Regions from separate parts of the Modestobacter italicus genome, predicted to be linked through region 1. Evidence: riboswitches for the same ligand, from Rfam matches in the RefSeq annotation. Region 1 holds a riboswitch; each other region holds the start of a gene.
The links. Region 1 has a riboswitch for cyclic di-AMP ahead of MODMU_RS19250 (C40 family peptidase). Riboswitches for the same ligand answer to the same signal wherever they lie in the genome.
Positions count from the first base shown of each region.

Region 2: it holds a riboswitch for cyclic di-AMP, as region 1 does, so the genes downstream of both, MODMU_RS10185 (aggregation-promoting factor C-terminal-like domain-containing protein) here and MODMU_RS19250 (C40 family peptidase) in region 1, are expected to answer to the same signal.
Region 3: it holds a riboswitch for cyclic di-AMP, as region 1 does, so the genes downstream of both, MODMU_RS09310 (M23 family metallopeptidase) here and MODMU_RS19250 (C40 family peptidase) in region 1, are expected to answer to the same signal.

Region 1 covers NC_017955.1:4,038,329-4,047,924, reverse strand. The annotation lists gene MODMU_RS19280 (flavin-containing monooxygenase) at 1-148, shown strand, start outside; gene MODMU_RS19275 (SDR family oxidoreductase) at 231-983, shown strand; gene MODMU_RS19270 (epoxide hydrolase family protein) at 976-2,073, opposite strand; gene MODMU_RS19265 (helix-turn-helix domain-containing protein) at 2,164-3,108, opposite strand; gene MODMU_RS19260 (alpha/beta hydrolase) at 3,262-4,077, shown strand; gene MODMU_RS19255 (MBL fold metallo-hydrolase) at 4,074-4,856, shown strand; gene MODMU_RS19250 (C40 family peptidase) at 4,910-5,407, opposite strand; cyclic di-AMP (ydaO/yuaA leader) riboswitch at 5,432-5,571, opposite strand; gene MODMU_RS19245 (MerR family transcriptional regulator) at 5,905-6,699, opposite strand; gene MODMU_RS19240 (nuclear transport factor 2 family protein) at 6,778-7,116, shown strand; gene MODMU_RS19235 (HNH endonuclease signature motif containing protein) at 7,488-8,693, shown strand; gene MODMU_RS19230 (GNAT family N-acetyltransferase) at 8,809-9,375, shown strand; gene MODMU_RS19225 (alpha/beta hydrolase fold domain-containing protein) at 9,398-9,596, shown strand, end outside.
Region 2 covers NC_017955.1:2,065,269-2,074,864, reverse strand. The annotation lists gene MODMU_RS29045 (TIGR04222 domain-containing membrane protein) at 1-75, opposite strand, end outside; gene MODMU_RS10220 (helix-turn-helix domain-containing protein) at 196-1,116, shown strand; gene MODMU_RS10215 (LLM class flavin-dependent oxidoreductase) at 1,160-2,302, shown strand; gene MODMU_RS10210 (FMN reductase) at 2,299-2,925, shown strand; gene MODMU_RS10205 (alpha/beta fold hydrolase) at 2,948-3,796, shown strand; gene MODMU_RS10200 (maleylpyruvate isomerase N-terminal domain-containing protein) at 3,793-4,692, shown strand; gene MODMU_RS10195 (serine hydrolase domain-containing protein) at 4,711-5,850, opposite strand; gene MODMU_RS10190 (YceI family protein) at 5,919-6,518, opposite strand; gene MODMU_RS10185 (aggregation-promoting factor C-terminal-like domain-containing protein) at 6,698-7,435, opposite strand; cyclic di-AMP (ydaO/yuaA leader) riboswitch at 7,625-7,775, opposite strand; gene MODMU_RS10180 (class I SAM-dependent methyltransferase) at 7,985-8,623, opposite strand; gene MODMU_RS10175 (universal stress protein) at 8,625-9,164, opposite strand; gene MODMU_RS10170 (DUF5709 domain-containing protein) at 9,289-9,596, opposite strand, start outside.
Region 3 covers NC_017955.1:1,903,762-1,913,357, reverse strand. The annotation lists gene MODMU_RS09355 (vitamin K epoxide reductase family protein) at 1-60, shown strand, start outside; gene MODMU_RS09350 (cytochrome c biogenesis CcdA family protein) at 109-939, shown strand; gene MODMU_RS09345 (SCO family protein) at 1,016-1,669, shown strand; gene MODMU_RS09340 (ArsR/SmtB family transcription factor) at 1,719-2,045, shown strand; gene MODMU_RS09335 (cation efflux transmembrane domain-containing protein) at 2,045-2,788, shown strand; gene MODMU_RS09330 (cation diffusion facilitator family transporter) at 2,814-3,743, shown strand; gene MODMU_RS09325 (plastocyanin/azurin family copper-binding protein) at 3,759-4,211, opposite strand; gene MODMU_RS09320 (M56 family metallopeptidase) at 4,275-5,216, opposite strand; gene MODMU_RS09315 (BlaI/MecI/CopY family transcriptional regulator) at 5,213-5,599, opposite strand; gene MODMU_RS09310 (M23 family metallopeptidase) at 5,753-6,889, opposite strand; cyclic di-AMP (ydaO/yuaA leader) riboswitch at 6,989-7,129, opposite strand; gene ccsB (c-type cytochrome biogenesis protein CcsB) at 7,223-8,191, opposite strand; gene lnt (apolipoprotein N-acyltransferase) at 8,181-9,596, opposite strand, start outside.

The sequences.
Region 1 (9,596 bases):
CTTCAACCCCGGCTACCTCGCCCGCTCGCTGCACCTGATGCCCAAGCAGGGCGACCGGGAGCCGTGGACCCACCTGCACGAGTACGTCGAGGAGCGGGAGATCCTCCCCGCCGCCGACCTCGACGACGGGACCCTCGTCTACCGCTGACCCGAATCGCGCACTCGACCTCGGCACCGGCGGTCGGCACACTGCTCCCCGTGTTCGGAGAGCGCGCAGTGGAGGTCGGCCGATGAGGCTCGTCGTCGCCGGTGGGACCGGGGTGGTGGGTCGGCACGTCGTCGCGCAGGCGCGGGCGGCGGGGCACGACGTCGTCCCGCTGTCGCGGAGCACTGGTCAGGACGTCGTCAGCGGCGACGGCCTGGCCGCCGCGCTGGCCGGGGCGGACGCCGTCATCGACGTCACCAGCGTGGCCAGCACCTCCACCCGGACGGCGGTCGGCTTCTTCCGCCGGGCCACCACCCACCTGCTCGCCGCCGGGCAGGCGGCGTTGGTGCCGCACCACGTGGCGCTGTCGATCGTCGGCATCGACGACGAGACGAGCGGCTACTACGCGGGCAAGGTCGAGCAGGAGCGCCTGGTGGCGGCCGGTCCGCTGCCGTGGACGCTGCTGCGGGCGACCCAGTTCCACGAGTTCGTCCCGCAGCTGGTGCAGCGCACCTCGGTCGGGCCGTTCGTCGTCGTCCCGGCGATGCGCACCGCCACGGTGGCCGCCGCCGAGGTCGCCGGCGCCCTGGTCGCGCTGGCCGCCGGCCCCCCGCGCGGCCGGGCGACCGACCTGGGTGGCCCCGAGGAGGCCGAGCTCGCCGACCAGGTGCGCCGCTTCCTCACCGCCACCGGGGAGCGGCGACGCGCCCTGCGGGTGCCGCTCCCCGGCCCCTTAAGGCGGCGGCTGCGCGCGGGCGTCCTCGTGCCCGGCCCGGGCGCCGACCGGGGCCGGCAGACCTTCGCCGAGTGGCTGAGCCAGGCGCCGAAGCTCAGCTGAGCGCGACCGCCCGCCGGACGAAGCCGACGAACTCCTCGGGGCGCTCCCACGCGGCGAAGTGCCCGCCCGCGGCGCCGTCCTCGAACACCCGCAGGTCGAACAGCCGCTCCGCCACCGAGCGCGGCGACCGGATGATCTCGTGCGGGAACTGGCTGACCACGGTCGGCACGTCGATCCGCTCGACCGGCGGGCTCTGCTTCATGTACGGCGCGAACGACGTCCCGATCGCGCCGGTCACCCAGTAGGCGGTGACCCAGGTCAGCAGCTCCTCGCGCGGGAACACCCGCTCGACGTCCCCGCCGCAGTCGCTCCAGCTGCGCAGCTTCTCCACGATCCAGGCGGCGAGCCCGGCGGGGGAGTCGCCCAGCGCGACCGCCAGCGTGTGCGGCTTGGTCGACTGCTCGTGCATGTACGCGCCCTCGGCCGACCGCCAGGCGGTGATCCGCTCGCGCAGGTCGCGTGCGTCGTCGGTCTGCGCTGCCGGGTCACCGCTGAACGCGGCGGCGAGCGGGACGTCGGTGACGTGCAGCGCGGCCACCCGGTCGGCGTGGTTCTCGGCCAGCGCCGTCGCGACACCGCGGCCGATGTCGCCGCCGGATACGACGTAGCGGTCGTACCCCAGCTCGGCCATCGCCTCCGCGATCACCTCGGCCATGTCCGCCGACGAGAGGTCCCGGTCGGGCAGCGGAGCGGCGAACGGGTAGCCGGGCAGCGCCGGGACGACGACGTGCACGTCGGTCAGCAGCGGCAGCACCCGCTGGTAGCGCAGCACCGAGTCCGGCCAGCCGTGCAGCAGCACGACGGCGGTCGCGCCCGGGTCGGCGGCGCGCTGGTGCACCGCCCGCAGCCGGCTCGTCCGCGCCCACGGCAGCGACCGGATCCGCTGCTCGTGCACCCGCCAGTCGTAGTCGTCGGCCCAGCTCCGCAGCAGCTCGGCGAGGTAGCCGTGCTCGGTGCCGCGGTCCCAGCCGGGCGTGCCGGTGCCCTCGACGGGGCGGTAGGCGTGCAGCCGCCGGCGCAGGTCCGCGAGCACCGCCTCCTCGACCAGCGGCGGAGCGGCGTCGTCCAGGTCAGGTCCGTCGGCAGTCACCCCGCCACCCTGCCAGCCCGCGTCCTCCGCCAAAAGCACGCCTTCGGCGGAAGGAGAGGTCACCGAAAGCGCGCCTTTGGTGGAGGGAGCTCAGTGGGTGCGCTGGTAGTCGCGTGGGGTCATGCCGTAGGCGGCCGCGAACCGGCGGCTGAAGTGGCTGGCGTCGGTGAAGCCGTGCGCGTGCGCGACGGCCGCGATCGTCCGCCGCCGTCCGGCCGGTGAGGCCAGGTGGGCGTGTGCCGCCGCCAGCCGCCGCTCGATGAGCCACTGCTCCAGGCTGATCCCGGCCGCGGCGAACACCTTGTACAGCTGCCGCACGGACACGGCGTGCGCCGCGGCGATCGACTCCGGCGTCAGGCCCGGGTCGGTCAACCGCTGGTCCGCGTAGACCCGCACCCGGGTCAGCAGCGTCTGCTCGCGCACCTGCGCGCGGCCGGGCACGTCACCCGCGGCCGAGACCACCAGCGCACGCACCAGCTCGACGGTCGCCGCACCGACGGCCGCGGCACCGGGCTGCGCCGCGATGTCGTCGACCGTGGCGCACAGCCGCTGCAGGTGCGCGAGGACCAGGCCGTGCAGCGGGCTGGCCCGCAGCCGCGGCGTCGCGCGCCGGACGACGTCCGGTGCCAGCTCCAGCGACTCGTACGGCAGCTGGAACGACCGCGCCTCCCCGCCGACCGCGCAGCCGAAGGAGTACGGCGCGCTCATGTCCACCACCATCAGCTGGCTGCCGTGCACCAGCTGCTCGTGCCCGAGCTGGGCGTACTCGCCGCGGCCCTGCGCCTGGAACGACACGGCGAGCGCCCAGTGCCCGCCGAGCCGGACGTGCCGGGGTGTGCGCACCAGCCGGAACGGTGACGCCCGCGTCGTGAACACCGCCCCCGGCCCGAGCGACCACAGGTGCATCTCCGCGTGCAGCTCGTCCGGCGCGGTCCGCTGCTCCACGCGGCAGGGCACCGAGGCCTGGTGCATCGCCGCGTCGAAGGCCTCGACGCGGTCGGCCAGGGGGACGGCGGCGGTGTCGAGGATCAGCATGGTGCCCCTTGCCGGCAGGTGGTGGGCCGAGCCTGGCAGGGCGCGGGCGGGCGGGGAAGGCACCCAGGCACCACAGCCGTGCAGGCACAGCCGATCCGACGCCGGGGGCCGCTGCCAGGGTCGGCGGAAAGCCCCCCACGCAAGGAGATCGACATGGCCCCCGACACCATCGTGCTCGTCCACGGCTTCTGGGTGACCCCGCGCAGCTGGGAGAACTGGAAGGCGCACTACGAGGCCCGCGGCTTCCGCGTGCTCACCCCGACCTACCCCGGCTTCGAGGTCGAGGTCGAGGCGCTCAACGCCGACCCGACGCCGATCGCGGAGGTGACGCTGCCGCAGATCGTCGACTCCATGGCGCAGGTGGTCGGCGCGCTGGAGACCCCGCCGGTCCTGATCGGCCACTCCGCCGGCGGGACGATCACCCAGCTGCTGCTGGACCGCGGGTACGGGGCCGTCGGCGTCGTCCTCAACTCCGCGCCGACCGAGGGCGTGAAGGTGACGCCGCTGTCCCAGGTCCGCTCGACGTGGGAGGTGCTGAAGAACCCGGCGAACCGGCACCGGGCGGTCGGGTTCAGCTGGGAGCAGTGGCACTACGCGTTCACGAACACCTTCAGCGAGGAGGAGTCGCGGGCGTTGTACGAGCGGTACGCCATCCCCGCGTCCGGCGGCATCCTGTGGAACTCGGTGCTGGCCAACCTGATGCCCGGGCCGCAGGACGCGCACGTCGACTACCGCAACGCCGCCCGTCCGCCGCTGCTGTTCGTCTCCGGCAGCGAGGACCACATCATGCCGCCGGCGGTGCAGCGGTCGAACGCGAAGCACTACTCGGACGACACGGTCACCGAGGTGCGCGAGTACGCCGGCTACCCGCACCTGCTGCCGGCCGCGCCGGGCTGGGAGCAGATCGCCGACGACGTCCTGGACTGGGCGCTGGCGCACGCGACCGGCGCGGCGTCCCGGGTGCCGTGAGGCTGACCCACGTCGGCGGACCGACGCTGCTCGTCGAGGTCGCCGGCTGGCGCCTGCTCACCGACCCCACGTTCGACCGGCCGGGCCGGCGGTACGCCTTCGGCTGGGGGACCAGCTCGCGCAAGGTGACCGGGCCGGCGCTCGAACCCGCCGACCTGCCGCCGCTGGACGCCGTGCTGCTCACCCACGACCACCACGCCGACAACCTGGACGACGCCGGTCGTGCGCTGCTGCCGTCGGCCCCGGTGGTGGTGACGACGGCGTCCGGGGCGGCCCGGCTCGGCGGCACCGCCCGCGGGCTCCGGCCCTGGCAGACGACGGTGCTCGAGGCCCCCGGGCGCCCGAGCCTGGAGGTGACGGCGACCCCGGCCCGGCACGGTCCGCCGCTGAGCCGCCCGATCGCCGGGGACGTCGTGGGCTTCGCGCTGCGCTGGGAGGGGCAGCGGGACGGCGTGCTGTGGATCTCCGGTGACACGGTGCTGTTCGGCGGGCTGCGCGAGGTGGCCGAGCGGCTGCGGGTCGACACCGCGGTGCTGCACCTGGGCGGCGTCCGGTTCCCGGTCACCGGCCCGCTGCGGTACTCCATGACCGGCCGGCACTTGGTGGAGCTGTGCGAGCTCCTCGCCCCCCGCACCGTCGTCCCGGTGCACTACGAGGGGTGGAGCCACTTCGCCGAGGGCCGTGCCCAGGTGGAGCGGGAGCTGGCCCGCGCGCCCGAGGTGCAGCGCACGGTCCGGTGGCTGCCGCGGGGTGAGGCCGTCGAGCTGGCACCGGTCTGACCTGTGCCGGGCTCCGGCGTCCGGGGAGGACGTCGGGGCCCGGCGGCAGGACGTCAGGCCAGGCGGCGGGCGGTGTTGTAGCTCGGCATCGAGTTGATGTTCGTGATCTTGACGACCGACCCGGCGGTCGGCGCGTTGACCATCTGGCCGTTGCCGATGTAGATGCCCACGTGGCTGACCGGGCTGTAGAAGAAGACCAGGTCACCGGGCTTCAGGTCGGACTTGGCGACGTACGTGCCCATGGTCGACTGGGTCTTCGAGGAGTGCGGCAGCGAGATCCCGGCGGCCTTGTAGGCGTACTGGGTCAGGCCGGAGCAGTCGAAGGAGTTCGGGCCCGCTGCGGCCCAGACATAGGGGTCACCCAGCTGGGCGAGCGCCGTGTCGACGGCGATCTGGGCCTTGGCGGTCGAGGCGGCAGCCGGGGCGGCGGCCACGGCTGCGGTGTCGGGCGCTGCCGCCTGGGCGGCCAGCGGGGTGAGGACGAGGCCGGCACCGGTGAGCAGGGCGACGAGGGCGCCACGGGCGGTACGGCGTGCGGGGGCAGTGCGCATGGTCGTCACGGACGACGTTTCTCCTGGTTCTCCACGACCGCCTACCGAGTTAGCTGACGGGTTCGGGCGGGGAACTCGCCCGGCGCACCGGCTGGATGCCCGGTCGCGCTTCACCCCAGGACTGCACTGGGTCCTCGGCCCGGTTCGCTCAGCGACGCTGCTGAGGTCGCCCGGCTCGGCGGTGCCCGGCGGGTGTCACCCGGAAGGTGACGACTGGACCCGGCGGGCGCGACGAACGTAAGGGCGGGACGGGAGGGACGCTCGTGGACGCTGCGTGATCGACCAGTGACCAAGACAAGATGTTGACAAGGCGACGCGCGCCGACTCGCCGAGCGTGACCAGCACCGGGACCGCGGGGCCGCTCTTTGACGTCTCAACAGTTCCGCGGTCGTAGTTGGTCAAGCCATCTTGGTCGGCTGCGCGCGCCTGAACGTGCGGTGACCAAGTGGCCACGGAGACGTCGCAGATCGGGGCCCGCGACACGCCGTGATCGCCGCTCATCCGGGTGCCAGGCGGAAGACCGGCCAGCCGATCTCGGTCCGCCAGGCCGTCGGGTCGGGGTCGTCGCGCGGGCCGACCAGATAGGTCTCGCGCACCGGGCCGGCCACCGCGAGGGTGTGCTCGACCACCCAGCTGCCGAGCTCGCCGTAGGTGACGTCGATGGTGTCGTGGTCGCCGACGTGCGTGGTCACCGCCAGCTCGACCGCGGGGAGCGTCACCGGGTGCACGCGCCCGGTGCGCGGGGGAGCGGTGACCGGGCGGTGCACCAGCACGCGCCCCCGGCCGGTGGTGAACAGCTCGTTGTCGTACAGCCCGCCGGGCGGGCCGGGGGTCCCGACGAGCGCGTCCAGCTCGGCCATCGCGCCGGAGTACCAGGCCAGGACGTCGTCCAGCTCGACCGTCGCCTCGACCGCGGCGACGGTCGTGGCCGGGACCGCCCGCAGCTCGACGTCCAGGGTGGCCGGCTCCGGGCGGAGCAGTCGCTGCAGCGAGGTCACCGCCGCCCGGGTGCGCTCGAGCTGGTCCTCGAGCCGCTGCAGGTGGTCGGCGACGAGCCCGGCCCGCGTGCCCGGGTCGGGGGTCTGCAGGATCCGCTGGACGTCGGGGAGCGGGACGTCGAGCTCGCGCAGTCGGTGGATCACCTGGGCCGCCGGGATCTGCTCGGCGCTGTAGTAGCGGTAGCCGCTGGCCTGGTCGACGCGGGCCGGCTCCAGCAGGCCGGCGTCGTGGTAGCGCCGCAGGGTGCGCACGCTGAGGTGGGTGAGCTGGGCGAACTCGCCGATGGTCAGCACGCGGCGACTCTGCACCCTCTCCCCGCGGGAGGGTCCAGCGCTTGACCCGCCTGCTGCGGGAGGCAGCACGGTCGGTGCATGACCACATCGACCACCCCCACCGAGCTCCCCGCCGTGATCCGCGGCTACCTGACCGCCGAGGACCCCGACGCCGCCCTGCACACCTTCACCGACGACGCCGTGGTCGTCGACGAGGGCGCGACCCACCGCGGCACCGACGCCGTGCTCGGCTGGCTGCACCGCGCGGCGTCGGAGTACACGTACACGGCTGAGCTGACCGGGGCCGAGCGCATCGACCCCGACCACTGGCTCGCCGTCCAGCACTTGGTCGGGGACTTCCCGGGTGGCGTGGTCGACCTGCGCTACCACTTCACCCTGCGCGATGACCGCATCGCCGGGCTGACCATCGCCCCCTGAGCGCTCGGGGTCACCGACGCCACGAGCGCTCACTCCTGGCGTCGGTGACCCCTCCTGCCGGGCGACCGCCCGAAGCGTGCTCTTGGTGACCGCCGAGAGCGCGCTTTCGGTCACCGACCGAGGTGCGCTCCCGATGGCCGCCAAGGCGGGCTCTGGTGGCCGGCAGGGGCGCGCTTCTGGTGACCGCCGAAGGCGCGCCCTTGGTGCGCGTCGGAGGCACACGTGCGGCGTTTCGACCTCACCTCCGGCAAGCTGTCAAGAGCCTCTCCGAAGGTGTGGACAGGCGTCTGACCTGGGGATTCAGGTCGCCAGGGGGCATCTCCTCCGCTAGACTTCGTACAGGTGTTCGAAGACGTGGCGGGAGGTGTCCAGTGGGCGAGTTGCAGTCCGCGCTGGACGCGCTGGCCGCTGAGGACCTCTTCGTCTTCGCGCCGGGTGCGGTGCTGGACCGGGCGACGCTGCTGCTGCGGGTGATCAATTCCGCTACCGCGGAGCTGACCCGCACCATGCGGCATGTTGACGCCACCGGCGCGGCCGAGCACGACGGCAAGAAGACCGCGCAGTCCTGGCTGCGCGGGCACGGCCACCTCACCCCGGCTGAGGCCGGCCGCATGGTGCGTTCGGGCCGGGCGCTGGAGCATCTGCCAGCGACCGCCGCGGCCTTCGCCGACGGCACGCTGACTGCCGGGCAGGTGGCGGTGATCGCGCCGATCGCGGACGACGAGGCGCGGGCCGCCGCCGATGAGCAGGGCGTGGACCTGGGCGTGATCGACCAGGCGATCGTGACGGTTGCGCGCGGCGAGTCGCATGCGCGGTTGCCGCAGGTGGTGCACCACTACCGGGAGGCCCTCGACCCCGACGGGGAGGAGCCCGACCCCACCGAAGGACGGCGGTTCACCGTCACCCGGCACGCCGATGGCAGCGGCACCGGCCGCTTCGACCTGGACGCGGTCGGGATCGAGAAGGTGCTGGCCGCGATCGAGTCGATCGTGCAGGCCTCCCGCCCGAAGGGTGATGAGCGGACCCGGGCTCAGCAGCAGGCCGACGCGCTGGTGCAGCTGGTGGACAACCAGTTGGCCGCCGGGAACCTGCCCACGCTGCGCACGGTGAAGCCGCACGTCGTACTCGGCCTCGACATGGACGACTTCGTCGACCCCGCCACCGGGCCCGGCGCGGCTCGCACCGGCTTCGGGTCGCAGATCTCGGCCGCGCGGGCCCGCTGGCTGGCCTGCGATGCCAGCATCTCTCGCATCGTGATGGGCCCCGACGGCGTCCCGCTGGACCTGGGCCGGGACCACCGGGTGGTCACCCCCGGGCTCCGCAAGGCCGTGGAGCAGCGGGACGGGCACTGCGTGTTCGCCGGGTGCGATGCACCCACGCACTGGTGCGATGTCCATCATCTGATCCACTGGATCAACGGTGGGGAGACCAGCCTGGAGAACTCCGGGCTGCTGTGCGAGCGGCACCACACCAAGGTCCACCACGGGTTCCGGGTCGAGCGAGATCCCGGCGGGCGATGGCACACCTGGCGACCCGACGGCACCGAGATCCTCATCGGACCACCGCTCCTCGTGTGACCGTCAGGCCGGCAGCAGGCTGACCCCCGGGCCCGAGTGCGCCAGGGGGCGAGCAGCCACGTCGTCGAGCGACCAGGCCTTGCCGCCGACTGCGTGCAGCGATCAGGATCGCGCGGTGCCCACCGTCGAGGACGCGACCCCGCAGCGCTGGGACGACCTGCTCGCCGTCTTCGGCAACCGGGGCGACCCGGCGCACTGTTGGTGCCAGTGGTTCCGGCAGCAGCGTCCTGGCTACGCGGCACGGAGCAGCGAGCAGCGGCGCGCCGACCTCCAGTCGCAGGTCGCCGGGCCCCTCCCGCCCGGTGTGCTGGCCTACGACGACGCCGGGACGCCCTCCGGCTGGTGCGCGGTCGCCCCGCGCGCCGACTACCCACGGCTGGTCAGCTACCCGGCCGCTGCGGTCACCACGGACGAGGACGGGCTCTGGGCGGTCACCTGCTTCGTCGTCCGGGTCGGCAGCCGCCGGCAGGGGTTCGCCGAGGTGCTGCTCGAGGGCGCCGTCGACCTCGCCCGCCGGCACGGGGCCCGCACGGTCGAGGCGTACCCGCTGGACACCACGGTGCGCACGGCGTCGGCCGCCGAGCTCTTCCACGGGCCGCTGTCGGTCTTCCTCCGGCTCGGTTTCACCGAGGTCGGCTCCCGCACCAGCAAGGCCCGGCCGGTGGTCCGCCTCGCGCTGTAGCCCCACCGCCGGGGAGAGTGTCGTGGTGAGCCTGCAGATGACGCTCCTCGAGCCGTTCTTCCGACTGGCCTTCAAGCCGCGGATGGCCACCGTCGAGCGGGCGCGGCAGCGGATCGCCGCCCCCAAGGGCAGCACCCGACCACCGGCCCGGCTGCAGCGGCGGCACGACGTCCGCACCCGCCTGGTCGACGGCTTCCCGTGCACCACGGTCACGCCGCGCG
Region 2 (9,596 bases), 2.0 Mb from region 1:
GGCCAGCCCGCCGACCAGCTGGGCGACGTCGTGGACGTCGCAGGTGGTGAGCAGGGGTGAGCGGGTTCCGGTCATCTCGTCCGTCCTCGGGTCGGCGGGCCTGGGTCCGCGGCCGCGTGCGCAGAAGGTCTCACCCCCACCCCCCGGAGCGACAGGGTGCTTGCAAGATTGCACGGCACCGGTCACCGTGGCGTCGTGGTCGACCGCGACACCCCCTCGGTCCGGGAACGCCGGCTGGCGCACGAGCTGCGGCAGCTGCGCACCGGCGCCCAGCTGCACGGCAAGGACGTCGCGGCCCGGCTGGGGTGGTCGGCGTCGAAGGTGAGCCGCATCGAGACCGGCCGGACCGGCATCGTCGAGGCCGACCTCGAGCGGCTGGTCAGCCTCTACCGGGTGCCCGACCAGCAGGCCGCCTACCTGCGCCGGCTCGCCCCCTCGGTCCGCCCGCGCGGCTGGTGGGACGCCTACGCCGAGACGCTCTCGGCCGGCTACGCCAACCTGATCCGGCTGGAGTCCGGCTCCCAGGCGCTGCGCTGCTACGGCGCGCTCGTGCCGCACGCGCTGCTGCAGACCCCCGACTACGCCCGGGAGGTCATCCTCGCCACCTGGGAGCGCCCGTCCACGGCCGAGGTCGAGCGGCGGGTGCAGGTGTGCCGCCGCCGGCAGGAGGTGCTGGACACCGAGCGGGCCGACGGCGGGCTGCGGCTGTCCGCCGTCGTGGACGAGTCGGTGCTGCGCCGGTGCGTCGTCCCCGGCGACCGGGCCCGGGACACCGCCGTCCGGCGCGGCCAGCTGGCGCGGCTGGTGGCGGTCGCCACCCGGCCCAACGTCACGCTGCAGGTGCTCCCCTTCGCCGCAGGCCTGCCGCCGGTGACCGCGGGCTCGTTCTCGGTGCTCGACTCCCCGGCCAGCGGGGCGCCGGACGTCGTCTACCTGGAGAACAAGACCCGGATCTCCTTCCTGGACACCGAGGCCGAGGTGCACCGCTACACCCGGGCGTTCGACATGGTCAGCGACATGGCGCTGGACCCGGCGGAGTCCCGGGCGCTCCTCGAGGAGGAGCTCGCCGCGCTGGGGGAACAACCGGGTGGCCCCCCGGGTTCCACCGGCCAGTAGTTGCACTCTCAACCAGTGCGGCTCAGACGAGAGGGAGCACGAGATGCAGTTCGGGATCTTCACCGTCGGCGACGTCACGCCCGACCCGACGACCGGTCGCACCCCGACCGAGGCCGAGCGGTTGAGGTCGCTGGTCACCATCGCGCTCAAGGCGGAGGAGGTCGGACTCGACGTCTTCGCGCAGGGCCAGCACCACAACCCGCCGTTCGTCGTCTCCTCCCCCACCACGACGCTGGGCTACATCGCCGCCAAGACCGAGAAGCTGGTCCTGTCGACGTCCACGACGCTGATCACCACCACCGACCCGGTGAAGATCGCCGAGGACTTCGCCACGCTGCAGCACGTGGCCGACGGCCGCGTCGACCTGATGATGGGCCGCGGCAACACCGGTCCGGTCTACCCGTGGTTCGGCAAGGACATCCGCGACGGCATCCCGCTGGCCGTGGAGAACTACCAGCTGCTGCGCCGGCTGTGGCGCGAGGACGTCGTGGACTGGTCCGGCCAGTTCCGCACCCCGCTGCAGGGCTTCACCTCGACGCCCCGCCCGCTGGACGGCGTCCCGCCGTTCGTCTGGCACGGCTCGATCCGCAGCCCGCAGATCGCCGAGCAGGCCGCGTACTACGGCGACGGCTTCTTCCACAACCACATCTTCTGGCCGGCCTCGCACACCCAGCAGATGGTCGAGTTCTACCGCCGCCGCTTCGAGCACTACGGCCACGGCAGCGCCGACCAGGCGATCGTCGGGCTGGGCGGCCAGGTGTTCATGCGGAAGAACTCCCAGGACGCCGTCCGTGAGTTCCGCCCGTACTTCGACAACGCCCCCGTCTACGGCCACGGCCCGTCGCTCGAGGAGTTCACCTCCCAGACGCCGCTGACCGTCGGCAGCCCGCAGCAGGTCATCGAGCGGACGCTGGGCTTCCGCGACTACGTCGGTGACTACCAGCGCCAGCTGTTCCTGATGGACCACGCCGGCCTGCCGCTGAAGACGGTGCTGGAGCAGCTGGACATCCTCGGTGAGGAGGTCGTGCCCGTGCTGCGCCGCGAGTTCGCCGCGCTCAAGCCGGCCCACGTGCCGGACGCCCCGACCCACGCCTCGCTGGTCGCCGCCGCCGGGGGCGCGCACGACACCACCGTGCACGCCGTCGACGACGTCACCGGCCAGACCGTCGAGGCGGCGGCGCTGTGACCACCCGGACGATGGCCGTGGTCAGCGCCGGGTTGAGCAACCCCAGCTCGACCCGGCTGCTGGCCGACCGGCTGGCCACCGCCGCGGTGGCGGCGCTGCGCGCCCGCGGGGACGACGCCACCGTCGAGGTCGTCGAGCTGCGGGACCACGCGCGGGGCCTGGTCGACGACCTGACGACCGGCTTCGCCGGCACCGAGCTGCAGGCCGCGATCGACACGGTCGTCGGCGCGGACGCGGTGATCGCCGTGACGCCGGTGTTCTCCGCCTCCTACAGCGGGCTGTTCAAGACGTTCTTCGACGTGCTGGACAAGGACGCGCTGATCGGCACCCCCGTGCTGCTCGGCGCCACCGCCGGGACGGCGCGGCACTCGCTGGCGGTGGAGTACGCGATGCGGCCGCTGTTCGCCTACCTGCGAGCGGTGCCGGTGCCCACCGGCGTCTTCGCGGCCAGCGAGGACTGGGCCGGCGGCGGCGACACCGCACTGGCCGACCGCGTCGAGCGGGCCGCCGGCGAGCTGGCCGACGTCCTCGCCGGTCGCGCCGGCCGGCCGGCCGCTCCCCGGCCGGCCGACCCGTTCGCCGACCCCACCACCTCCTTCGAGGAGCTGCTGAGGGGGCACTGACCCCATCGGGCAGGATCCGGGCATGCCCGCACCGCCGTGGTTCACCCAGGCCCTCGCCCAGGAACCGGAGCACCGGGACGTCGTCGTCGCCGGCGCCCGGGTCGCCCACCGGGTCTGGGGGCCGGTCGGCGCCCCGGGCGTCGTGCTGGTGCACGGCGGCGCCGCGCACTCCGGGTGGTGGGACCACGTCGCACCGCTGCTCACCGGGCACCGGGTGGTGGCGCTGGACCTCACCGGCCACGGCAGCAGCGACCGGCGGGACAGCTACGACCCGCACCTGTGGGCCCGCGAGGTGGTCGCCGTCGCCGCCGCGGCCGAGCTGGACCGGCCGGTCGTGGTCGGGCACAGCATGGGCGGCTGGGTCGCCGTCACCGTCGCCGCCGAGCACGCCGGCGACGTCTCCTCGGTGGTGGTCGTCGACTCGCCGCTCAACGACCAGCCCCCGGACGAGGAGCGGCTCCGCGAGCGCCGCCGCCCGCACCGGGTGTACCCCACCGCCGAGGAGGCGGTCGCCCGGTTCCGCACCCTCCCCCCGCAGGACGTCGTCCTGCCCTTCGTCCGCGACCACGTCGCCCGCGGGTCGCTGCGCGCGGTCGAGGGCGGCTGGTCCTGGGCGTTCGACCCGGACTTCTTCGGCGCCCGGCTGCGGCTGCGCGACCTGCTGCCCGGCGCGGGCGCGCCGCTGACCCTGCTGCGCTGCGAGCACGGGCTGGTGTCCGCGGCGATGGCCGAGGAGATGGCCGGGCTGGTCCGCGGCGGGATGCCCGTCGTCGAGCTGCCCGACGCCGGGCACCACCCGATGCTCGACCAGCCGCTGGCGCTGGTCGCCGCCCTGCGCACGCTGCTCGCGCTCCGGGCACCACGCCGGTGACCGGGCCGCACGGGCCGCACGGCATGGCCGACGCCGGGCGCGCGGAGGTCGGCGCGATGGTGCTCGGCGCCTGGGACGCCTTCCTGGACCAGGCGGCCGCGGTCGACCTGCAGCGGGCGACCCGGCTGCCCGGGTGGCGCGCGCAGGAGGTCTGCGTGCACCTGGGCGCCTGGCCCGACCGCGCGGCGCTGGCCGGCCTGGTCGCCGGTGCCCGGGCGGGGGGCACCGGGGAGCCCGGCGACCCCGACGCGTCCAACGCCCGGGTCACCGCCGCCCACCGGGACGCCGACCGGCCGGCCGTGCTCGCCGCGCTGCGGGCCGCACGGGAGGCGACCGAGCGCTACCTGGCCGACGAGCCGGTGGAGCTCGACACTGCACTGACGGTGTCCACCGTGGGCCGGCTGCCGATGCTCAGCGTGCTGCTCGGGCAGGCCTACGAGCTCGCCGTGCACGGGCTGGACCTGGTCTCCGCCGGCGCACCGGCCCCGCCGGCGCCGGTGCTGCAGTCGGGCATCGCGGCCCTCGCCGACGTCACCGGTGCGCTGGCCGCCGCCCAGGGCCTCACCGCCGGCGCCGCGCTCGCCACGCCGGACGGCGGCTGGGCCTTCGCCGCCGACCCGTCGGGCTGGACCGTGCGCCGGCTGGCCGCCGGGGAGGTGCCCGGCACGGCGGTGGAGGCGCCGGCCGACCTGCTGCTGGACGCCGCCTCCGGCCGGGTCAACCCGGTCGCGGCACTGGCCCGCCGCCGGCTGCGGGTGCACGAGCTGACCGGGCTGATGCAGCTCGCGCCGATCGTCCAGTCGGCGCCGGGCATCCCCGGCGGCCCCATCCTGCAGCTGGCCGCCCGGACGCTGGGCACCACCGGCGGGCTGCTGGGCCGGCTGCGCCGCGGCTGAGCCACCGGGCTCGGGGCATCAGAGACAGCGGTACAGCGCGCGCCAGAAGTCCGGGAGGAAGGTGTCCCCCGGGTAGGCGCCGCGCTGGGTCAGCAGCACGGCCACCAGGTCCCGCCCGGGGTCGACGTAGGCGGTGGTGCCGGTCCCGCCGTCCCAGCCCCAGCGGCCGGGCTGGTCCCACGGGTCGCCCGGCTCGACCTGGACGCCGACCTGCATGCCCCAGGACCGCCCCGGGCCGAGGAAGTCGGCGGCCTCGCGGCGTTGCGCGGCGGTCAGCGTGTCGGTGGTCATCGCCGCCACGGAGGCGGCGCCGAGCACCGGTCCGCCGCCGTCGGCCAGTGCGCAGAGGAAGGCGAGCACGTCCGGCGCGGTGGACACCAGCCCGCTGGCCAGCCCCTCGAACAGCGGCGGCCGGGCGGCCACCCCGTCGGCGGGGTCGAGCAGCTCCAGGCCGCCGTCGGCCGGGAGGTAGGCCGCTCCCAGCCGCCCGGGGTCGCAGGCCCAGAAGCCGGTCGAGCCGAGGCCGAGCGGGCCGGTGACCCGGGACTCCAGCAGCGCGTGCAGCGGCCGGCCGGACGCCCGGGCGAGCAGCACGGAGAGCGCGTCGGTGCTCAGGTGGTACAGCCAGCGGGTGCCGGGCTGGGCGACCAGCGGCAGCGCGCCGAGCCGGCGGGCGTACTCGTCGTGGTCCAGCTGCGGCGGGAGGGGGCCGGGGCCGATGCCCGCCTCGTCGACGGCCACGGCGATCGGCGAGGAGTCCCAGACCCCGCCGAAGCCGGGGGTGCTGCTGAGCAGGTGCCGCACGGTGATCGGGCGCTCGGCGGGCACGGTGTCGTCCAGCGCCGCGCCCGGGCTGCGCAGCACCCGCGGCTCGGCCAGCTCGGGCAGCCACCGGGCCACCGGGTCGTCGAGGCCCAGCACCCCGTCCTCGACGAGGGCCAGGGTCAGCGCGCCGGCGACGGGCTTGGACACCGACGCCAGCCGGAACAGCGAGTCCGGTCGCACCGGGTCGGTGCCGCCGAGGGTGAGGCAGCCGCCGGTGTGCACCTCGACCGCGCCGCGGAACCGCACCGCGGCGGCGAAGCCGGGCAGCCGGCCGTCCTGCACCCGCGCCTGCAGCATCGACCAGACGGTGACGAACCGGGACAGGTGCGGCATGCCAGCCTCCAGCGGCGACGGGGTCCGCAGTGCAGACCCCGGCGGCGCGGGGAACTCATCGGCCCCGGTCAGGACACCTTGATGGCCGAGACGTCGAACTCCACCTGGATGCGGTCGCTGACCAGCACGCCGCCGGTGTCCAGCACGGTGTTCCAGGTGAGGTCCCAGTCGCTGCGCTTGATCGCCAGCGCCCCCTCGAAGCCGACCCGGGTGTTGCCGAACGGGTCCAGCGCGGAGCCGGTGAGGGTGAAGTCGACCGAGACCGGCCGGGTCATGTCCTTGATGGTGAGGTCGCCGGTCACCCGGTACACGTCGTCGTCGACCTGCTCCACGCCGGTGGAGGTGAACAGCATCTGCGGGTACCGCTCGACGTCGAGGAAGTCCGGCGAGCGCAGGTGGCCGTCGCGGTCGGGCGTGCCGGTGTCGATGCTGGCGGTGTCGATCCGCAGCACCACGCTGCTGGCCGAGGGCTTCGCGGTGTCCAGGTGGGCGGTCCCGCTGAACTGGGTGAACGCCCCGCGGACGGTGGTCACCATCGCGTGCCGGGCGCGGATGCCGATGCGGGTGTGCGCCACGTCGACGGCGTAGTCGCCGGTCACGTCGGCCAGGGCGCTGGTGGCGGCGTCGAAGTCCGTCGTGGCGCCCTCGGGTGCGCGGTGTCTGCCCACGGGTCAGCGCTCCTCGTCTGGGTTGTCCACCAGGCAATCCTGCCCGATGCGGTCCCGCACGTCAGCGGGAGGTGCCCGCCGACCCGCGTGTCGGCGCCACCCGGACGCACCGGGGGCCCGGGTCCGCCAGGACCCGGGCCCCCGATGGAGGTGCGGTGGAGGTGCGGTGGAGCTGCGGCTCAGTACCAGCCGGTGGACTTCGAGTGCGACCACGCGCCGCACGGCGAGCCGTACCGCGAGTCGATGTAGATCAGCCCGGCGTCGATCTGCCGGTAGCCGTCCGAGGTCTTCGCGATCCCGGTGCTCTTCCAGGTCGAGTCGAGGAACTGCGGGATGCCGTAGGCGGTGCTGGAGGGGTTCTGCGCGTTGGGGTTCCAGCCGCTCTCCTTGCCCCACAGGCTCTCCAGGCAGGAGAACTCGCTGGCGTCCCCGCCGAGCTGGGCCAGCGCGTAGTCCTGGAAGGAACCGCGCGAGGCCGACCCCGAGCTGGCGGCGGCCGGCGCCCGGGTGGTGGCGGGAGCGGGCTTGGCGGCGGCGGCAGCGGCCTTCGCCTGCGCGGCGGCCTCGGCGTCGGCGGCGGCCTTGGCCTCGGCAGCGGCCTGGGCCTCGGCGGCGGCCTTCGCCTCCGCGGCGGCCTGGGCCTCGGCGGCGGCCTTCGCCTCGGCGGCGGCCTTGGCCTCGATCGCGGCCTGGTCGGCGGCGGCCTGGGACTGCGCGGCGGCGCTCTGCTGGGCCTCCCGCTCGCTGCGGCTGGCGGCCAGCTCACCCAGGCGCTCGCTGACGTCCTCGGTGGTGGACGTGGCGCCGGCGGCGGAGTCCTGCGCGCTCTCCTGCAGCTGGGCGGCGACGCTGATCGGCTCGTCGGCGCCGGCCACGGCGGCGGCGTCGGGCTGACCGGCGGCGAAGACGTTGACCATGACGCCGCCGGCGACGGCGACGGCGAGGAGGAACGCGGGGCGGCGCAGCCCGGCGGGGGCCGGCGGCGGCTCGCGCCCGTGGCGGCGAGCTCCGCGGTGGCCGGCTGGTCGGTGCCGACCTCGGTGAGCACCTCGGTGGGGGCAGACGTGTGCGGGGTGGGGCGACGGGACAGCAAGAAGGGGACTCCGGTGGTCTTCCGTGGCCGCCTACCGAGTTAGCTGACGGGTTCGGGCGGGAAGAAGCCCTACCCGACCCGGGCACGTGCCCAGGTCAGGATTCACCCCAGTGCTGCGGTGGGTCCCCGGCTCGCTGCGGTGAGCGACTCGGCGGCATCCGGCTCGGGCTCCCCGGCTGGGGACCTGACGTCCGACCGGACCCAGCCAACGTAGATGCCGTTACCCGCTCGTGACAATGCTGGGGCCCACATTTCGTAGTGATCTGTCCCGTCCGGCCACTACCAGTGGTGTGTGAGCGTGCTCAACGGGCAGGTGGGACAGGGGGGACGCGTGGGAATGTGAACGTGCCCACAGGCGCGCCACGGGCGGCACTCAGGGCAGCCGCCACACCGTCGTCCGCCGGGCCGGCCCGCCGTCGGCGTCGACGACGTCGTAGACCGCCTGCTCGACCAGGCCCTCACTGGGCACGTAGGCGCGCCCCGGGTCGCCGAGGAACACGCTCGCCCCACCCAGCCAGGCCGCGCCGAGGAACGGCAGCACCCGGCCGGTCATCTCGCGGTCGTAGCAGACGTCACCGGCCAGCACGACCTCGACGTCGGGGAGCTCGTCGGCCAGCACGTCCCCGACCACCTCGATGCCCGACACCCCGTTGAGCTCGGCGTTCAGCGCGACGGCGGTGTGCGAGTACGGGTCCACGTCGCTGGCCACCACCGCGCGGGCACCGGCCAGCAGCGCCGCCACCGCGACCAGCCCGCTGCCCGCCCCCAGGTCGAGCACCCGGCGGCCGGCGACGGTCCCGGGGTGGTCGAGCACGTAGCGGGCCAGCGCCTGCCCGCCGGGCCAGGCCGCGGCCCAGAACGGCGGGTCCAGCCCGGCGCCGCCGCCCTCGGTCTCCATCGCCTCCCACAGCCCGACGACGTCGTCGGCGACGTGCAGCTGCACCTCGGGGACGAGGGTCGGCCGGGCGACCCGGGTGTGCGCGCGCAGGAAGGCCGGGGGGACGGGCTGCACCTCAGTCCTTGCGGTCGCTGCGGACCACCGTGACCGGGCACGGCGCGTGGTGGGTGACCTGGTCGCTGACCGAGCCGAGCAGCAGGCCGGCGAAGCCGCCCCGCCCGCGGGCCCCGACGACCAGCACGTCGGCGCCGGCCGCCGCCTCGATCAGCGCGCGCACCGGCTGGGTGTGCACCACGTGGCAGGTGGCCCGGGCGGCCCGCTCGACGCCGAGCACCGCGGCGACGTCGGCCTCCAGGTCGGCCAGCACGGCCTTCTCGTAGTCGGTGACAGGCGGCACGTAGCCCGGCTCCCAGGTCGACGGCTGCGGGGCGGTGGCGATCCGCCACGCCCGCACCACGTGCAGCGGCCAGTCCGCCCGCTCGGCCAGCGCGGCGGCCCACTCCAGCGCCTCCTGCGCGCAGCCGGAGCCGTCGTGCCCGACCACCACACCGCCCTCGACCACCGCGCGCGTCGAGATCTCCGCGTCGTCGACCGGCTCGACCGCTGCCTCGTCGAGCTCCGCGGCGACCACCGCGTCCCGGGACTGCTCCGTCATCGCCGTCCTCCTGCCTCCGCCGCGCTCGCGCGCGGCCCCTCTGCCGGCCGGGGGGCCCGGTCCGGCCACAGCCTCCCCCACCGCCCCGAGGAACGGTCGGGCGCGTCGCCGCGTTCCGGCCGGGTCACTCCCGGACGACGTGGACGGCGGCCTCCTCGGCCGAGGCGCCGGCGCCGTCGATGCCCTCGTCCTCGGCGTACAGCTCGTCGTCGGTGTCGGAGAACCCGTCGCCCTCGTCGTCGGACAGCCGGCCGGCGCGCTCGTCGCCGACCTCGCCGTCGAGCAGCTCCCCGTCGGTGTCGGAGGCGTCACCGAGGCCGTCGCCGTCGTCGGCCGCACCCTCGGGCAGCTCGCGGGCGAGCCGGCCGTCGAGCCCCTCCCCCGCCTCCTCCTCCCGGTCGGTGGTGCCCCAGTCGTTGGACACCCAGGGCC
Region 3 (9,596 bases), 2.1 Mb from region 1:
CTCATCGCCGTCGCCGTGCTCGAGGAGTTCTGGCTGTACTGGAGCACCTTCCTTGGCTGAGCTGGACACCGGCCGCCGATCGGGGACACGAGAACGGACGGAGGCATCATGAGCGGCCTCGGGCAGACCTTCGCCGACATCGTCAGCGACGGCTCGCTCCTCCTGGCAGCCGCCGTGGCAGCGCTCGCAGGCCTGCTCAGCTTCGCCTCGCCGTGCGTGCTGCCGCTCGTGCCGGGCTACCTCGCCTACGTCGCCGGTCTGACCGGCGCCGCCGGCGGCCAGCATGCACAGGAGAACGAGCCCACCGCCACCAGCAGTGCGGTCGCGACAGCCGTCAGGAGGCAGTCCGCCGAGCGCCGGCGCGTGGTCGTCGGCGCACTGCTGTTCGTCCTGGGCTTCACGGCCGTCTTCGTGTCCTTCGGAGCGCTCTTCGGCGGGCTCGGCCGCCTGCTGCTCGAGTGGGCTCCGCTGCTCACCCGGGTCATGGGCGTGATCACCATCGTGATGGGCCTGGCGTTCCTCGGTGCCCTGCCCTGGCTGCAGCGTGAGCGCCGGATCACGCGACGGCCACCGGCCGGCCTCGCCGGCGCCCCCGTGCTCGGCGTCGTGTTCGGACTGGGCTGGACCCCCTGCCTCGGGCCGACCCTCTCCGCCGTGAACAGCCTGGCCTACACCGAGGCATCTGCCGGACGCGGCGCCGCGCTCGGCCTCGCCTACTGCATCGGGCTGGGTGTTCCGTTCCTGCTCGTGGCCCTGGGAGCCCGCCGAGCACTCTCCCTGTCCGCCTTCGCCCGGCGTCATGCCCGCACGGTGATGCGCATCGGCGGCCTGCTGCTGGTGGCGCTCGGGCTGCTGCTGGTCACCGGCGCATGGGAGGGGATCATGGTGTGGCTGCGGTCCTGGCTGGCGGCGACCGGGCTCGGTACGACATCGATCTGAGCACTGCCCAGGACTGAGGGCGCACGTCTCCGACTGCCGGGCAGGCGCGGCCACGACGACGACCTAGACTACTAACGTGCTCAGGCGGACGCTCACCCACAGGATCGCCACGACACTGGTGTGCGCCGGGATGGCCGTGCCACTCGTGGCGTGCGGTGGGGGTGACACCCAGGCGCACGACGAGCACCCCGCCTCGGTGTCCTCCTCCGCGGACGACGGCCCGTACGCCGGCCGGGAGCTCGCCGAACCGAAGGCCCGACCGGCGTTCACGCTGACCGACCAGACGGGCAGTGCGTTCGACTTCGCGGCGAGGACCGCCGGCCAGCCGACCCTGCTGTTCTTCGGGTACGCCAACTGCCCCGACGTCTGCCCCACGACCATGGCGGACGTCGCGATCGCACTGCGCTCCACCCCCGCCGACGTCGCCGCCCGCACCCAGGTCGTGTTCGTGACCACCGATCCCGCTCGGGACACCGCGGACTTCCTCGGCGAGTACCTGGCCCGGTTCGACGAAGGGCTGCCCAACCGCTTCATCGGCCTGACCGGCACACAGACCGAGGTCGAAGCGGCCCAGACAGCGGCCGGCGTGCCGCTGGCAGAGAACGACGGGACGATGCACGCCACGAGCCTCTACCTGTTCGGCAACGACGACCTGGCGCGCGTCGTCTTCTCCGCGGGCGACACCTCCGGTGAGATCGCACAGGACCTCGAGGCCATCGCGGCAGCATGACGGTTCAGTATCGCCTGAATACAGCGCCTTGTGTACCATCTCCGCCGTGATGCCCGTCCTGCACGCCGAGGTCCTCGCGCGCTTCGGCCACGCCCTGTCCGACCCGACGCGCACCCGCCTCCTGCTGGCGCTGCGCGACGGACCTGGATACCCCTCCGAGCTGGCCGAACTGCTCGACGTGACGCGGCAGAACCTCTCCAACCACCTGGCCTGCCTGCGCGGGTGTGGACTCGTGGTGGCGGTACCTGAGGGACGACGGTCCCGGTACGAGCTCGCCGATCCCCGCCTGGCGCACGCGCTGGGCGACCTGCTGGGCGTCGTCCTCGCCGTCGACCCCACCGCCTGCCCTGCCGTCGAGGACGAGGACTGCTGCTGATGGCCGCCGAACCGCTCCGGCTGTCCACCAGCCGCCCGACGACCGCTCCTCGTGACGATCGCAGGGCAGTCCTCGCCCGCCGCATCCGGTGGTTCGTGGCCGCCACGATCACCTACAACGTCATCGAGGCCGTCGTCGCGCTCACCGCCGGGACGAAGGCGTCGTCCTCCGCGCTGATCGGCTTCGGCCTGGACTCCGTCATCGAGGTGTCGTCCGCTGCGGCTGTGGCGTGGCAGTTCGCCGGCCGCGATCCCGAGGCGCGTGAGCGGATCGCGCTGAAGGTGATCGGCGGGTCGTTCTTCGCCCTGGCCCTGTTCGTGACCGTGGACGCGGTCCGGTCGCTGCTGGGGTCGGGAGAGGCGGAGCACTCCTCGGTCGGGCTCGTCCTGGCGGCGGTGAGCCTGGCCGTCATGCCGGGCCTGTCCTACGCACAGCGTCGAGCGGGCCGAGAGCTCGGGTCGGCCTCGGCGGTGGCGGACTCCAAGCAGACCCTGCTGTGCACCTACCTGTCCGCCGTCCTGCTCGTCGGTCTGGCGTTGAACAGCCTCTTCGGCTGGTCGTGGGCCGACCCCATCGCCGCCCTCGTGATCGCTGCCGTCGCCGTGAAGGAGGGCCGCGAGGCCTGGGCGGGGGACGACTGCTGCTCCCCCGCTTCCGCTCTGCGGCTGGCTGCCGACGACACGGATGCGTGCGGTTGCGCGCCCGGCTGCACGTGCTGCGGCTCGTCCGAGCCCGCCTCATGACCCACCAGACGACAGGAGTTCCTCGGTGAGCGGCGGACACGACCACGGCGCGGGGGCGGCTGCTGGCAGCCCCGACCACCGCCGGCGGCTGGCGATCGTCCTGGCCATCACGACCACCGTGCTGGTGGTCGAGGTCGTCGGCGCCATCGTGTCGGGCAGCCTGGCGCTGCTCGCCGATGCCGGGCACATGCTCACCGACGCGGCCGGACTGACCATCGCGCTGATCGCCGCCAATCTGGCGCTGCGCCCCGCGACGCCGAAGCGCACGTGGGGCTACCGCCGAGCCGAGGTGCTGGGCGCCACCCTCCAAGCGGCGGTGCTGCTCGGCGTCGGGCTGTACGTCTTCATCGAGGGGATCCGTCGGCTGTTCGAGCCTCCGGAGGTCGGCTCGACAGCCATGATCGTGTTCGGCGTCATCGGCCTCGTCGGCAATGCGGTGTCGATCGCGGTGCTCACCAGGGGCCGCGGGAGCAACGTCAACATGCGGGCGGCGTTCCTGGAGGTGGTCAACGACGCCCTGGGCTCGGTCGCGGTGCTGCTGGCTGCGCTGATCATCGCCCTCACCGGGTGGCTGCAGGCGGACGCGGTGGTGTCCCTGCTGATTGCGCTCCTGATCGTGCCCCGCACGCTGAAACTGCTCCGCGAGACGGTGTCGGTGCTGTTGGAGAGCACTCCCCCGGGGCTGGACCTGGACGAGGTGCGGGAGCACCTGCTCGGCCAGCCCCACGTGCTGGACGTCCACGACCTGCACGCCTCCCAGATCACCAGCGAGCTGCCGGTGCTCACCGCACACGTCGTGGTCGACGAGGCATGCTTCCAGGACGGGCACGCTCCCCGCGTCCTCGACCAGCTGCAGTCCTGCCTGGCCGACCACTTCCCGGTCAGTGTGGAGCACTCCACGATCCAGCTCGAGCCCCGGACGCACGCCGGGCACGAGCACCCCGCCCACCAGTGAGCAGCAGGCGACCGATCACCCGGCGGTGACGGTCATCGTCCCGATCTGGCCCAGCGCGACGTGGAAGGAGCACTCGTACTGGTAGTCGCCGGGTCGCTCGGCGGTGAAGTCGAAGGTCTCGCTGTCGCCGGGTGCCAGGATCGGGATCTGCTCGGCGATGTCCACCGGCCCCTTGCCAGGAGTGAACCGGATGTTGTGCGTCAGCTGCTCCGCGTTGCTGGTGAGCGTCAACCGCACCTGACCCGGCGCGACGGTGAAGCTGTCCGGGACGAAGACGTAATCGTCGCCGACGAGGACCGTCAGCTGCTGGACGCCGTCCGGGCCCATGGTCACCGTCCCCGGGGCGGCCTCGTCGTCGGCTGCCTCGCCTCCGCCGTCGGGATCGTCGCCGCAGGCAGCAAGAGCGACCGCGGCCAACCCGGCCAGCCCGCCGGCCAGCACCGTCCGCCGGGTGATCTGCGCGTGCACCGGGGCAGCGTACCCACCGCTACTGACGGACTTCGTATCGACCTGGGCGCCGCTGGCTGACCGTCAGATGTTGCAGAGGTCGCTGAGTGCCGCCGCCAGCATGGGCAGACCGGCGATCAGCCCGGGGGTGAGCAGGACTCCCCACAGACCCCCGGCGAGCATCCGGTGCCGCCACGGGTCCATCGGCGCCGCCGGCTGGAGCAGGCGCCCGACACGGAGGACAGCCCCCTCCTGCGCCATGGCCATGGCCGTTGCCGGTGCGCGCATCTCGACCAGGCTGACGATTGCCGAGGCGACGCTGACCCGGTCGACGCGGGCGGCTGCCGCGTCGTCGGCGAGCAGTTCGATCAGCTGGCGGGTCTGCATCGACGCGGCTCGGAACAGCCGCAGGCGCGGGAACGCCCGCACCAGCGCCTGCGACAACGTCACGGCCAGGCTGTGGCGCGCCCTCAGGTGCGCCGCCTCGTGTGCGAGCACTCCCTGCAACTCGTCATCGGACAAGGCAGCCAGGGCGCCCGTCGTCACCACGATGCACGACGTGCGCCCGGGAACGCAGAAGGCCGCCGGGGCCGAGGCGTCCATGACCAGTACGCCCAGCTGGGGATGCGGCTCGGTCACCATGTCGATCGACCGGCGCAGCTCCCGGCGGCGCCGCCACCCTGAGACGAGCTCCCGGGCGACGCAGCACAGCACCCACAGCGGTACGAGGCCGGCGAGCACGGTCCCGACCAGGGCACCGGGGAGGAACTCGGCCGAGCCGTAGGCGGTGGCGATGCTCGCTGCGCAGGCATGGAAGACCGCGCCGAGGTCGCCGGCGAGTGTGGTGACCGGGATCAACAGGGTCACACCGGCCAGCACGAACGCCGCGACGGCGCTGACGGTCAGCGCCTGCCAGGCGAGGATGGCCAACCGAGGTGCCTGCGTCGTCCATCCTGCCCTCGCCAGTCGCGGCCCTGCGACGAGGATCGCGACGCCGGTGACGGTGAGCGCGAGCCCGGCGGTCACGCCCGGCCGCCCGGCGCCGACCGTCGCTCGTTGCGAGCGGCGTCCACGGCAGTGCGGAGTTGCGCGACGGCGTCGGGCTGCAGGTCTGCGACGAAGTGCATGAGCACCTCCTGCTGGTCCCCGGACTCGGCGAGGACGTCCTGCAGCAGGGCTGCGGCGTGCTCGGCGCGGGTGCGGACCGGGCGGTACAGCCAGGCCCGACCGGACATCTCGCGGGTCAGCTGCCCCTTCCTGTGCAGGTTGTCCATCACCGTCATGACGGTCGTGTAGGCGAGGTTCCGCGAGGAGTTCAGCGCCCCGAGCACGTCCCGCACCGTCGCCGGCTCACCGCGACGCCACAGCTCCGCCATGATCGCCGCCTCCAGCTCACCGAACGGGCGCACGCTCCCACCTCTCCTGGCCGTCTCTCCGAGACGCCCCTACCGACGGCGAGGTGCTCGCCGTCCAGCTCCACCCGGTCCCGTCCGACAGCCTAGGAGCACGGGCCATCACCGGCCGCGGACGCCGGACGAGCGGGCGGGCCGTGTCCGACCGGCTCATCCGGAGCAGGCTCCACCCAGGGAGATGCCGCGGGCCGCCAGCCACGGTGCCGGGTCGGTGCGGTTCACGTACAACCCGCCGGTGTGCACCTCGACGTGGACGTGCGGGCCGGTGGACTGGCCGCGGTTCCCGACCTCGGCGATCTGCTCACCGGCGGCGACGCGCTGACCGGCGGAGACGAACGCCTGGTTGATGTGGCCGTAGAGGCTGATGGTCCCGTCCGCGTGCTGGATGTAGACCGCCAGCCCGAAGCCGTTCGCCGGGCCGGCCTGCAGGACCACACCGGCGTCGGGTGCGTAGATGGGTGTGCCGATGGGAGCTGCGATGTCGACGCCGTTGTGGTTGGTCCCCCAACGGCTGCCGAAGCACGAGGTGACGCGTCCGGCTGCCAGCGACTCGGTGCCGGCTGCCGAGGCAGCGGCCACGGCCTGCTGCCGCTTCTGGACCATGGCGTCGGCGTCGGCGTTGCCGCGGACGGTCAGGAGCTGCACCTGCGCGGCTCGGAGCTGCGCCTCCAACGCGACCTTCTCGGTCTCAGTGGAGTCGTACGCGACCTGCGCCTGGGCGAGTTGCGCCTGCGCGTCGACCGCGGCCCGGTCGGCCGCCTGGGCGGCGACGTCGCGGGCGGCGAGCGCGTCGCGGGCGGCCTGGTCCGCGCGCTGCACCTGCGCCTCGGCGTTCCGCAGGGCCTCGAGTCGCTGGGCCTGGTCGTCTCCGACGAGGTGGAGCATGGCCGCGCGCTCGAGGAGGTCCTCGGGACTGCGAGCTCCCAGGAGGGTCACCGCGCCACCCAGAGCGTCGGCACCCATGTAGCTCTCCCGTCCCAGCTCGGCGACGTCGTCCCGGGTCGCGACGGTGGCCGCCTGGGCGGTGGCCAGCTCAGCTGCGGTGCCGGCGGCTGCGGTCTGCGCCGCCGTCAGCTCCTCCGCAGCCACGCGCGACGCCTCGCCGGCCGCCTCGGCCGTGACGGTCAGGCGCTGCAGCTCCAGTTCGGCAGCGGCGAGCAGCCCCTCGACGCGAGCGACTTCTGCGCCCGCCGCATCGACGGTCGACTGGGCGGCAGCCGGCCCGGCGCCGTTGTCACCGGGGGCCGCGGAGGCGGGGGCCGACGCGAGTGTCAGGTGCAGGGTCAAGGCCGCGCCGACAGCGACGGGAGCCCAGCGGGCGAGGGTTCGGCGAGGCCTGGGTGGGGAGGTGGTCCGGTGGTGCAGGGTCGCCAAGGCGACGGTTCTCCGTTCTTCCTGACTGCCTACCGGGTTAGCTGACGGGTTCGGACGGGAAGCTGCCCTACCTGCGTGTGCAGGATTCACCCCGAGGGACGTGGGTCCCCGGTCCGCCTCGGCGATGCCTCAGCGGTTCGGCGTGCCCACCGGGGGTCCTCTGCGCGAGGAGCGGGGCCCTGGTGAACCGGGTAGAGACGCTACTACGAAGCCGCATAGTTTGTCACGGTCCGGTAACGAAGCCCGTCAGGAGACGCCGCCGTAGGAGTGCAGCCCGGTGGACACCAGGTTCACGAACAGCAGGTTGAACACGAGGGTGGCCAGGGCGACCAGGTTGGTCCACGCGGCCGGACGACCACGCCATCCGGAGGTGTTCCGGGCGTGCAGGTACGCGGCGTACAACGCCCAGGAGATGAACGCCCAGGTCTCCTTGGGGTCCCAGCCCCAGAAGCGCCCCCAGGCGCTCTCGGCCCAGATGGCGCCGGCGATCACGGCGAAGGTCCAGATCGGGAAGCCGAACACCGCCGTCCGGTGGGCCACCCGGTCCAGGGCCGCTGCGCTGGGGAGCCTGTCGGCCAAGCCGGTCGGATCGGCGCCGGAGATGGCTGAGCGCTCCCGGTGGGCGGCGACCAGGTAGAGGGCGCTGGCGACCCCGCTCACGATGAAGACGCCGAAGGAGACGATCGCGGCGGACACGTGCACCGCCAGCCAGTTCGAGCGCAGCGCGGCGACGAGCGGCCCCGACTCGGCGTACAGGTAGAGGCCGATCAGGACCAGCGCGATGACCGTCGGCCCGAGGACGAAGACGCCGATCCGCCGCAGACCCGGCACCCGGATCACCAGGACCAGGTAGACGAGCACCCCGACCAGCACCGCTGCGGTGGCGAACTCGTACATGTTGCCCCACGGGACCCGCCCCGCAGCCGCGCTGCGCGCGAGGAGGACCCCTGTCTGAGCCAGCGCCCCGACGCCGGTCAGGAGGACTCCCAGCTGGCCCCACCGGGCGCTCGGGGTCTTCTCGGTGGGCGTGTCGTCCGGCGGGAGGCTCGTCGCACCCGGGGCGCCGGCATGGACTGCGGCCCTCTGCGGTGGGTTGCGGGTGGCTGACCGACCGAACGCCAGTTCGGCGCAGAACCCGATGGCCGCGGCGCCGTACACGGCGATCGCCACGCCGAACAACGTGTCGGACAGCTCGGCGAACGTCTCAGGAGTCATGCGGACCTTCCTCGTCGGTGACGTGCTCGGGATGGGTGGGAGCCCGCCGGGGTCGACGGTGGTGGAGGAGCGCGGCGAGGAGCGCAGCACCGGCCAGCCCGGAGAGGCCCCACTCGGGCAGGGCACCCAACCGGGTCGCCACCGTGGTCTGGGTGCGCTGGGCCACCGCCCCGACGAAGACGTGGGGCTCGAACAACTCGGACCGGTCGATGACCGTCCCGTCCGGCGCGACGACTGCGGAGATGCCGCTGGTCGCCGCCACGATGACCGTGCGCCCGTGCTCGATGGCCCGCAGCCGGCTCATGGCCAGCTGCTGCTCGCTCTCCGCGGTGTACCCGAAGGTGGCGTTGTTGGTCTGGACGACGAGGACGGAGGCTCCGCCGTCCACGACCTCGGACACCAGTGCGTCGTAGGCGACCTCGAAGCAGATGACGTCCCCGAGGCGCACTCCCCCGGCATCGAGGACGCCGGACTCCGTGCCGGGCAGGAAGTCGCGGCGCAGCAGGTCGACCTGGTCGCTGAACAGCCGGAAGAAGGAACGGGCGGGCATGTACTCGCCGAAGGGCACCGGGTGCCGCTTGGCGTAGCGCTCACCCGGGCCGGTGACCGGGTCCCAGACGATGCCCGCGTTGGTCAGGTAGCGCCCCGGCCCGTCCAGGACCGCACCGATGAGGATCGGTGCGCCGATCGCCCGGGCGGCACGGTCGATGGCCGCTGACGCGTCCGGGTTCTGGTACGGGTCGATGTCCGACGAGTTCTCCGGCCAGATGACGACATCCGGTTGGGGGCTCTCACCGCGACTGACCCGGTCCGCCAGCAGCAGGGTCTGCCGCACGTGGTTGTCCAGGACGGCCCTCCGCTGGGCGTTGAAGTCCAGCCCGGAACGGGGGACGTCGCCCTGGACCACAGCGATGGTGCTCAGCTCCCCACCAGCGGACAGCTGGTCCCCGGGCAACGGCAGCCATGCCAGCCCGCCGAACGCAGGGACAGCGACCACGCCAGCGAGCGCGAGGAGACCTCGCCGCCTCACCTGGCGTCGTGCGACCCGCCGGCTGTGGTGGACCGCCCCCATGACCGGCACCGCGAGCAGCGTCCCGGTGAACGCCACGGCGAAGGTGACCAGCGGGACCCCGCCGTACGCGGCGAAGGAGGCATACGGGCCGTCGGCCTGGCTGAACCCCAGGCGCCCCCACGGGAAGCCTCCGAACGGCACGCGCGAGCGCAGGGCCTCCTGCGCCACCCACAGCGCGGCTGACCACGCCGGGGCAGCGGGGAGCCGGCTCAGCACCGCGGTTCCCGCTCCCATGGCCGCGTAGAAGGCCGCCTGCGCCAACGACAGTGCGAGCCAGGGCAGGTCGCCGACGAACACCCCGGTCCAGGTGAGCAGCGGCAGGAAGAACGCCGA